Regions from separate parts of the Roseinatronobacter sp. NSM genome, predicted to be linked through region 2. Evidence: riboswitches for the same ligand, from Rfam matches in the RefSeq annotation. Region 2 holds a riboswitch; the other holds the start of a gene.
What was found. Region 2 has a riboswitch for thiamine pyrophosphate ahead of ACTZWY_RS07225 (thiamine ABC transporter substrate-binding protein). Riboswitches for the same ligand answer to the same signal wherever they lie in the genome.
Positions count from the first base shown of each region.

Region 1: linked by a shared signal. The riboswitch ahead of thiD (bifunctional hydroxymethylpyrimidine kinase/phosphomethylpyrimidine kinase) and the one ahead of ACTZWY_RS07225 (thiamine ABC transporter substrate-binding protein) in region 2 are both predicted to bind thiamine pyrophosphate.

Region 1 is NZ_JBQTCF010000005.1:66,848-72,075, forward strand. Features, by position in the region: gene ACTZWY_RS04265 (N-acetylmuramic acid 6-phosphate etherase) at 1-749, shown strand, start outside; gene ACTZWY_RS04270 (GntR family transcriptional regulator) at 746-1,480, shown strand; TPP riboswitch at 1,594-1,697, shown strand; gene thiD (bifunctional hydroxymethylpyrimidine kinase/phosphomethylpyrimidine kinase) at 1,757-2,560, shown strand; gene ACTZWY_RS04280 (FAD-dependent oxidoreductase) at 2,553-3,521, shown strand; gene thiS (sulfur carrier protein ThiS) at 3,511-3,708, shown strand; gene ACTZWY_RS04290 (thiazole synthase) at 3,746-4,507, shown strand; gene ACTZWY_RS04295 (thiamine phosphate synthase) at 4,504-5,100, shown strand; gene ACTZWY_RS04300 (ThiF family adenylyltransferase) at 5,097-5,228, shown strand, end outside.
Region 2 is NZ_JBQTCF010000010.1:26,004-31,231, forward strand. Features, by position in the region: gene ACTZWY_RS07215 (hypothetical protein) at 1-839, shown strand, start outside; gene aroC (chorismate synthase) at 1,304-2,422, opposite strand; TPP riboswitch at 2,513-2,616, shown strand; gene ACTZWY_RS07225 (thiamine ABC transporter substrate-binding protein) at 2,660-3,637, shown strand; gene ACTZWY_RS07230 (thiamine/thiamine pyrophosphate ABC transporter permease ThiP) at 3,634-5,205, shown strand; gene thiQ (thiamine ABC transporter ATP-binding protein) at 5,192-5,228, shown strand, end outside.

The DNA.
Region 1 (5,228 bases), on a different contig from region 2:
CGGCGCTGGTCGAAGCGGCCTTGCCGCGTCTGCGCGCTGGCGGGCGGCTGGTTTATGCGGGCGCGGGCACGTCCATTCGCATTGCCGTGCAGGATGGCACCGAACTTGGCCCGACCTTCAACTGGCCTGACGCGCGCACGCATTATCTGATTGCGGGCGGTGAAGCGGCGCTGAAACTGGGCATTGAAGGCGCGGAAGATGACGCCGCGGATGCCCGCGCACAGGTGGCGCGCGCAGGCATTGGCGCGCATGATGTGGTCATTGGCCTTGCCGCCAGCGGGCGCACCCCGTTTACAGTGGCCGCGATTGTGGCGGCGCGTGCAGCAGGCGCGCTGACAGTGGGGATTGCGTGTAATGGTGCAACCCCCCTGCTGGACGCGGCGGAACACGCCATCACAACCGAAACCGGCGCCGAAGTGGTCGCAGGGTCCACCCGCATGAAGGCCGGCACAGCCCAAAAGGTGGTTCTGAACATGATTTCCACGCAAATCATGGTGCGGCTGGGGCATGTGCATGACGGGCTTATGGTCGACATGCGGCCCCAGAACATCAAGCTGCGGGGGCGTGCGCAAGCCATGGTGCAGCGCATTGCAGATGTGCCCGCGCAAACAGCCACAACCGCGCTGGAGAAGTGCGGCTGGCGGGTAAAACCGGCGGTGCTGGTCGCCATGGGTGCAACCCCCGCCAGCGCCGATGCCGCGCTTGACCGCGCAGGTGGCATATTGCGCGATGCCATGGCCGCGCTATGACGCTGCGCCACGAACTGCTTGCATCGCGTGCAAAAGATACGCCAATCTATGTCCGGCTGGCCGCAATTCTGCGCGAGAAGGTCCAGCAAGGGGAATTTGCAGTGGGCGACGCGCTGCCATCTGAACGTGATATTGCCGAACGCATGGCCGTGTCGCGCGTCACAGTGCGCAAGGCCATCGACCTGTTGATGCGCGAAGGCGTGCTGTCACGCAAACACGGGTCGGGCACCTATATTGCGCCGCGCATTGAACAACCGTCATCGCTGCTGGCCGGGTTTTCCGAAGATTTGCGCAGGCGCGGGTTGGTGGCCGGGTCTGTCTGGCTGGAAAAATCGACCGACACCGCATCCCCCGATGAAGTGATTGCCTTCGGGCTGGCCGTGAATGCGCGCGTCAAACGGTTCCGGCGCATTCGCACCGCCAATGGCGAACCGCTGGCGCTGGAACATGCCATTGTCCCCGAGATTTACCTGCCCGATCATGACAGCGTGGACAATTCCCTGTATGCCGCCCTTGATGCGGTGGGAAACAAGCCTGTCACCGGGCTTCAACGTGTCACCGCGTCGCTTGCATCTGACGATGAAGCGCATAACCTGGGCGTGCCCACTGGTGCGGCAGTGTTACGGATCGAACGGCGCGGCTATCTGGCAGATGGCACGATGATCGAACTGACGCGCTCTGCCTATCGCGGGGACCGCTATGATTTCGTCAGCGAATTGCGCGAAATCTGACGTTGCCCCATGGACCCTGGCCCTGACGGCCTGCCTGTGACCTGCCCTTCGCAAAGTGCCATGTTTCGTGTTGGGGGCTTGTCGGCTGCGAAGTTTTGAATTAGCTCTGTCACTCATAACCGTTGGGGTGCCTTGCTTGCAGGGCTGAGAGGCGCAGCGCCAACCCATCGAACCTGATCCGGATTATACCGGCGTAGGGAACGGTGCGCAAAAAGGGCTATGACAGGCCCGCATTCCGTCCCCTGACGTTGGTATCCACAACGAAAGGAGGCGCGCTTGATCCCCATAGCCTTGACCATAGCAGGTTCGGATTCCGGCGGCGGTGCCGGTATTCAGGCGGATTTGAAGACATTTTCCGCGCTGGGTGTCTATGGCGCGTCGGTCATCACGGCATTGACGGCGCAGAACACGCGCGCGGTCACCATGGTGGACCCCGCCAGCCCCGGCATGATTGCGGCACAAATGCAGGCGGTGTTCGATGATCTGGACGTGCGCGCCGTCAAGCTGGGCATGCTGGGCGATGCAACTGCCATCTCCACAGTGGCCGAAGGGTTGCACGGGTGCACCGTGCCGGTTGTTCTGGACCCTGTGATGGTTGCGAAATCCGGTGACAGGTTGCTGCCAGCGGATGCACTGGTGGCCTTGCGCCGCGACATCGTGCCGCTTGCCCATGTGCTGACCCCGAACCTGCCGGAAGCTGCGGATTTGCTGGGCATCGCCCCCGCGCAGTCCGAAGCGCAGATGCTGGAACAGGCGCAGGCCCTGCGCGACATGGGCGCACGGGCTGTGTTGATGAAGGGCGGGCATGGGCAGGGTGCCGATTGCGTGGATCTGCTGGTTGAGGCCAGTGGGGTTACCCGCCTGACCGCGCCGCGCCGCGCCACGAAAAACACCCATGGCACCGGCTGCACCCTGTCGGCCGCAATTGCGGCGGGGCTGGCGCAGGGCATGGCGCTGGGCGCGGCCGTGGCGCGCGCGCATGCCTATTTGCAAGGCGCGATTGCGCATGCGGATGCGCTGGGCGTGGGGTCGGGCCATGGGCCGGTGCATCATTTTCACGGGGTTTGGCGAAATGACTGATGTCACCATTATCGGGGCTGGTGTTGCCGGACTTTGGGCCGCTTGGGCATTGTGCAAGGCCGGTGTGGGCGTGCGTGTGATCGACCGCAACGGTGCGCCCGGCCCACATGGGTGTTCGTGGTGGGCAGGGGGCATGCTGGCCCCGTTTTGCGAAGGCGCGGTGGCCGAAGCGCCTGTTGTCGCGCATGGCGCGACTGCTGCCGCCCACTGGGCGAAGGTGACAAACGTAACCTATCGCGGGTCGCTTGTTGTTGCGCTGGACCGCGACAAGGGCGAACTGGCACGTTTTGCCCGCCGCACCAGCGGGCATGAATGGGTCAGGGACGGGCTGGCCACGCTGGAACCTGATTTGACCGGCCCCACACAGGCGCTGTTCTTTGGCGCTGAGGCCCATCTGGACCCGCGCGCGGCCCTTGCTGATCTGGTGGCGGCATTGCGCGCGCGCGGGGTGCATATTGAACATGCCACGGCCACGCCCGATGACATACCCGGCCCGGTGATTGATGCGCGCGGCATGGCCAGCCCTGTGCCGGGGCTGCGCGGGGTGCGCGGCGAAATGGTGGTGTTGCGCGCGCCCGATATTGCGCTGACACGCCCTGTGCGCCTGCTGCATCCGCGCCACCCGCTATACATCGTGCCGCGTGCGAATGGCGTCTATATGCTGGGCGCAACCCAGATCGAAAGCGCGGACCGGCGCGGAATTTCGGCGCGGTCCACGCTGGAATTACTGTCGGCGGCCTATGCGCTGGACCCGCGCTTTGCCGAGGCCGAGGTGCTGGAAACCGGTGCGGATTTGCGCCCGGCCTTTGCTGATAATGTGCCGCGCGTGGTCCGACAGGGGCGGGTTTTGCACCTGAACGGGTTGTTCCGGCACGGCTATCTGATGGCGCCTGCACTGGCACAGCAGGCTGCGGATTTCCTGACCCATGGCATCAAGGGGGATTTGTTCCATGAAGATTGAAGTGAATGGCGAGATGCACCAGATTTCAGCCGCAACTGTCGATGATGCATTGGCAGAACTGGGCTGGGCGGACGCGCGCGTGGCCACGGCGCTGAATGGGGAATTCCTGCCCAAAGCCGCCCGCGCCACAACAAACCTGACCAACGGGGACCGGCTGGAAGTGCTGGCCCCCATGCAAGGCGGCTAGGGCATGGCGCAGACGAACTGCATAAAGGATTGCGATGATGCATGATTTCTACGGCGTGAAGCTGGACAGCCCCTTGATGCTGGGCACGGCGCAATACCCGTCCCCTGCCATTTTGGAAGCCGCGTTTCGCGCGTCCGGCGCATCTGTGGCCACTGTGTCGCTGCGCCGCGAAAGCGGGCAGGGTCAGGCGTTTTGGGACATTATCCGCGGGCTGGGTGTGCATGTGCTGCCCAATACCGCAGGCTGCCACAGCGCGCGCGAAGCCGTCACCACGGCCCAAATGGCGCGGGAAGTGTTTGAAACCAACTGGATCAAGCTGGAAGTCATCGGCAATGCCGACACGTTGCAACCTGACCCGTTCGGATTGCTGAATGCGGCCGAAACGCTGGCCGCTGACGGGTTCGAGGTGTTTCCCTACATGACCGAAGATCAGGTTCTGGCGCAGCGTCTGGTTGATGCGGGCTGCAAGGTGCTGATGCCTTGGGGTGCGCCCATCGGGTCCGGTCTGGGGTTGAACAACCGTTACGGGCTGAAAACCCTGCGCGCGGCGTTTCCCGACATTCCCATGGTTATTGACGCGGGCCTTGGCCTGCCCAGCCATGCAGCGGCGGCCATGGAGTTGGGGTTTGACGCGGTCTTGCTGAACACTGCCGTGGCGCAAGCGGGGGACCCTGTGGCGATGGCGCGCGCCTTTGGCATGGCGGCCAGCGCGGGTGCCTTGGCCCGCACCGCTGACCCGATGGAACCGCGCGACATGGCCGCGCCGTCAACCCCGCTGATTGGAAAGGCTTGGTTATGACCCTACCACGTTTTTATCCTGTGTTTGAGTCTGTGGACTGGCTGGCCCGCGCCCTGCCGCTGGGGGTGAAGCTGGTGCAGCTGCGCATCAAGGACCGCGACCCCGATGCGCTGCGTCTGGACATTCGCGCCGGGCTGGCACTGGCGCGCCAGCATGATGCCGCGTTGGTTGTGAATGATTACTGGCAACTGGCGATTGAGGAAGGCGCGGATTGGTTGCATCTGGGGCAGGAAGATCTGGACAGTGCCGATATGGCCGCCATAAGGCGCGCGGGGCTGCGTGTGGGCATTTCCACCCATGACCATGCCGAACTTGACCGCGCCTTGGCGCTTGCGCCCGATTATATTGCGCTTGGGCCGGTCTATCCGACGATCCTGAAGCAGATGAAATGGCACCAGCAAGGGCTGGAGCGCGTCACCGAATGGAAGCGGCTTGTGGGCGACATACCGCTATGTGCGATTGGGGGCATGTCCGTTGACCGCGCGCAAGGGGCGTTTGCCGCAGGGGCTGATATTGTCGCGGCTGTCACCGACATTACCCTGAACCCCAACCCCGAAGGGCGCATGCGTGACTGGCTGGCGGTCTGCGCATGACCCGCTATGCCCGCCAGATGATCTTGCCTGAAATTGGCGCGGATGGGCAGGCGCGGCTGGCGCGGGCGCATGTGCTGATCGTGGGGGCAGGGGGGTTGGGCGTTCCGGTGCTGCAATACCTTGCGGGG
Region 2 (5,228 bases):
GAAAACTGGGTGTCGGGCTGGTCGCGCTTTGGCTGTCCATCGCGCAGGGTCCCGCATTTGCGGATATGGCGCTTGATGCGCGCGTTGTCATGTCGGGCCATTCACTGACCGACCCCATCCCCGACATGCTGCGCCCCATGGTCCAAGCCACTGGCGGGCGCGGGGCGGTCATTGACCGCTCCACCATTCCCGGCAGCCCGATGGACTGGCGCTGGAACAACACTGCCCAACCCGTGGATGCCCGCAGCGCGATGGGAAATTACGACCTGCTGGTGCTGACCGAACGCGTGCCGTTGCTGAACACCATGGGGTATCACAATTCAGCGGATGAAGCGCTGAAATGGGCGCGCCATGCATGGGAAAACGGCGCGCGCACAGTGCTATATGCAACCTGGGTCACGCGCGACACAGGGCCGGGGTCAGGCGATGACACTTCGGAGGGGCATATTCCGTTTCGTGACCGGCTGCAGGTGGAACAGGCGCGCTGGCTGGAAATCCGCGACCATGTGAACCGCCACCGCCCAGATGGCATGCCCGAAATGGTCATGATTCCCGGCCCGCGCCTGATGACAGCGCTCTATGACGCCATTGCGGCGGGCACTGCGCCCGGACTGGCCAGCATGGATGCGCTGTTTCGGGATGATATTCATGTCAATGATCTTGGGGCCTATGTCATGGCCTTGGCGCATTATGCGGTTATTTACGGCCGCAGTCCGCTGGACGTGCCGCCAGGTTTGGGACGCACGCCCACGCCCGAACCGGAACTGGCGCGCTGGCTGCAACAGCTTGTTGCAGATGTGCTGGCGCAGGCCCCGGAAGCAAAGCCCGCTGGGGGGTAACCACGGTGCAAGACAGGGCACGGGGCATAAACTGTCGCAAAGCTGACCATATCGGGATTGGAACGTGACGCGCAAAAGTGGGACCCGGCTTTGCGCGCAAGAATACGCGGCCACCAACGGGTTGTGTGAGTCGCGTGAATGCCAATGAACGCGGACACACGTTAAACAGCGTCATTGATGGCGGCGTTATGGCCTGAAGCTGCCCTTCGCACTTGGACATAGCACGCGCTATCGGCGGGCCGGGGTTTGCCGATCCGGCGTTATAGGGGACGCACTTTATCCACGCGGCATATTCCTGACATCAAACGCTTGGCACGCCTTCAGGTCATCGGCAGGCCGCGGGACGGCCCGCCGATGGCGCGGCGGCCTGCGGCCTTGATTCCGCGCCGGGGCATTCCCAATGTCCGCAAAAGGACAGTTCCGTCTGCCAAAGGCGTGTTTGCCCCCCAGGCCATTGGCAAAAGCTACTGCCCCGCCGGACCAATCTGCCCAACGGGGCCAAGCGCCCCGGTCTGCGCACGCTGCATCAGCAGATGGTCCAGCAAAACGCATGCCATCATCGCCTCACCCACAGGGACGGCGCGAATGCCCACACAAGGGTCATGACGCCCCTTGGTGACCACATCTGTGGGGTCGCCCGTGCGCGTGACAGATGCGCGCGGCGTGTGGATGGACGATGTGGGCTTCACCGCAAATCGCACGACAATATCCTGCCCGGTCGATATTCCGCCCAGAATGCCACCCGCCTTGTTGGACCGGTAGCGCGGCCCGTCTGGCCCCATTTCGATTTCATCGGCATTTTCAACGCCGGTCAAGGTGGCGGCCCCCATGCCTGCGCCGATTTCCACGCCCTTGACCGCGTTGATGGACATCATCGCTGCCGCCAGTTCAGTGTCCAGCTTGGCATAGATCGGCGCGCCCAGCCCTGCCGGTGCCCCTGTGGCCACCACTTCCACGACTGCGCCCACAGAATTGCCGTCCTTACGGATCTGGTCCAGCGCCTGCGCCCAGTCCTGCGCGGCCTGCGCGTCGGGCACCCAGAAGGGGTTGCGCGCAATTTCAGCCAGATCGAACCGCGCGCGGTCAATCACATGCGGCCCCATCTGCACCATATATCCCGCAATGGTCAGCCCCGGCACCAATGCCGCCAGCGCGGCCCGCGCCACACCGCCCGCCGCCACCCGCGCTGCCGTTTCGCGCGCCGAGGACCGCCCGCCCCCGCGCGGGTCGCGCAGCCCATATTTCTGGAAATAGGTGATATCGGCATGGCCGGGGCGGAAAGTGTCAAGGATATTGCCGTAATCCTTGGACCGCTGGTCCACATTGCGGATCATCAGTTGAATGGGCGTGCCGGTGGTGTGCCCGTCATAGACGCCTGAAAGAATCTCCACCTCATCAGGTTCGCGCCGCTGCGTTGTGTGGCGGCTTTGGCCGGGTTTGCGTTTGTCCAGCCAGTGCTGCAACATGGCGGCATCCAGCGCCACGCCGGGGGGGCAGCCGTCCACAGTGGCCCCAAGGGCGGGACCATGGCTTTCGCCCCAGGTTGTCACACGGAACAGATGGCCAAAACTGTTATAGCTCATGGGCGGCACTCCTTTGGGGAAACCCTTAGCGGGAAGGCGCGCAAGGCTCAAGCACTGCCCTTGCCCGATGGGGCGAAAACCCCTAAGTGATGTCATACCTCGGGGGGCTTGCTTGCAAGCTGAGATGCGACATGCGCGGACCCGTTGAACCTGAACCGGTTAACACCGGCGGAGGGAAGGTGCGGGTTTGCCCCCCGTTTCAATCCTCGCCCGTCGTGACAACAGGAGAGTGAACGAATGGCACGTTTCCATTTCGCGGCAGTTGCTGTTCTGGCCATGACAGCCCCCGCGCAGGCCGACACATTGACTGTTCTGGCGCCTGACTATTTCGGGTCCAGCTGGGGACCGGGGCCTGCCATCAAGCAAGGGTTCGAGGCCCGCTGTGATTGTACGCTGGAATATCGCACAGGCGACGTTCTGCCCCGCCTGATGCTGGAAGGGGCACGCCTGCAAGCCGATGTCGTCATGGGCCTTGGCACGGATGAAGTGCTGCGCGCGCGCCAATCGGGGCTGTTTGCCCCCCATGGGCAGGATCTGGCCCCGCTGACCGTGCCTGTTGACTGGAGCGATGACATATTCATCCCCTTCAACTGGTCCTATGCGGCCTTCGTCTATGACCGCACACGGCTGGAGAACCCGCCATCCAGTTTTGCCGAACTGATTGAACGTGATGATATTTCGGTCATCTGGCAAGACCCGCGGTCGTCGGGGGCGGGGCTTGCGCTGATGTTGTGGGTGGACCATCTGTATGGCGATGAGGCGCGCGCGATCTGGCAGAACCTGGCCGCCAAGACAGTCACCGTCACCGCCGGCTGGTCCGAGGCTTATGGCATGTTCACTGATGGCGAGGCCGACATGGTGCTCAGCTACACCACATCCCCCGCCTATCATATTGCCGAAGAAGATGACGACACCAAAGCCGCCGCCATTTTCGACGAAGGGCATTATTTCATTGCCGAAGCGGCGGGCGTTCTGGCAGGCGCGGCACAGCCCGACCTGGCGCGGCAGTTCATGGACTACATCCTGTCGCGGGACTTCCAGTCGATGATTGCGCTGGCAAACTGGTCCTACCCGTCGGCCTTGGCGCGCGATGACTGGCCGCAGGTGTTCCGCGATTTGCCGCTGCCCGAACAGGCCATTTTCCTGACCGAGGACATGGCCGATGACCGCCGCGCCCCCGCCCTTGCGCATTGGCTGGATGGCATGACGCGGTGACCCGCGACGCCGCCCGGTCCGCGCGACTGGTCACCTTGCTTGCGGGTGGGGCCGTGGCCGCGTGGCTGCTGGTGCTGAATTTCGGGGCCCTGGGGGCAGTTGCCCTGCGTGCCGAAGGGTTCAGCGCCTTGCGCGGCGCAGACTGGGCAGCGGTGCGGTTCACGCTGGTTCAGGCGGTATTATCGGCGGCCCTGTCGGTGGGGCTGGCCGTGCCCATTGCGCGCGCGCTGGCGCGGCGGCAGTTCAGGGGGCGGGGCGTGTTGATCACGCTGATGGGGGCACCGTTCATTCTGCCCACATTGGTGGCGGTGCTGGGGTTGCTGGCGGTGTTTGGCCGGTCCGGGATCATCAATCAGGGGCTGGACTGGGCAGGGCTGGCGCGGTTCAACATTTTCGGGCTGCATGGCGTTGTGCTGGCGCATGTGTTCTATAACCTGCCGCTGGCCACGCGCATTCTGTTGCAGGGCTGGGCCGCCATTCCCGCCGAACGGTTCCGGCTGGCCGCAAGCCTGGGTTTCACACCCCGCGACACGTTCCTCCACCTTGAAGCCCCCATGCTGCGCGCGCTTTTGCCCGGCGCGGCGCTGGTTATTTTCCTGATCTGCCTGACCAGTTTTTCAGTGGCCCTGACCATGGGCGGAGGGCCACGCGCCACGACTGTGGAACTGGCAATCTATCAGGCGTTCCGGTTTGACTATGACATGGGGCGCGCGGCAATGCTGGCGCTGGTGCAATTCGCAATTTGCGCTGTGGCGGGGGTGGTGGCGTGGCGCGTGGCCCTGCCGCAGGCACTGGGCGGGGGGCTGGACAGGCCAGTGCAACGGTTTGACACCGGCAGCGCAGGGTTGCGGCTGTGGGACAGCGCACTGATTGGGGCGGGGGCGCTGTTTTTGCTGGTGCCGCTTGGCATGATCAGCTTGCGGGGGGTGCCGTATGTCGCGGGCCTGCCCCCCGAAATATGGCACGCGGCGGGCCGGTCGCTGAGTGTGGCGCTGGGGGCCACGGGCGTGACATTGGCCATGACGCTGGCCTTGGCGCATGCGGTGGTTGCCCTGCGCGCGGGCGCAGTGCTGGAATGGTTGGGGCTGGCCGCGCTGGCCGCATCGCCGCTGGTCATCGGAACGGGGTTGTTCTTGCTGATCCAGCCCTTGGCCAACCCGCGCGATTTCGCGCTTCTGGTCACGATGCTGGTGAATGCGGGAATGGCAATGCCCTTCGCGTTGCGGCTGATTCTGCCCGCGCTGCGCGACACAGTGGCAACGCATGGCAGGCTGTGCGATGCGCTGGGGCTGCATGGCGTGGCGCGGTTGCGTATTGTCACCCTGCCCCGCCTGCGCCGCCCGTTGGGGTTTGCAGCAGGGTTGACGGCGGCACTTTCGATGGGGGATCTGGGCGTCATCATGCTGTTTGCCGAACGCGAAGGCGCGACCCTGCCCATGCAGCTGTATCGCTTGATGAGTGCCTACCGCCTGGATGACGCCGCAGGCGCCGCGCTGGTCTTGCTGGGGGCCAGCCTTGCGTTGTTTTGGGTTTTTGACACATGGGGGCGCCGCCATGCTGGCACTTGACACCGTGACAGTGCGACAAGACG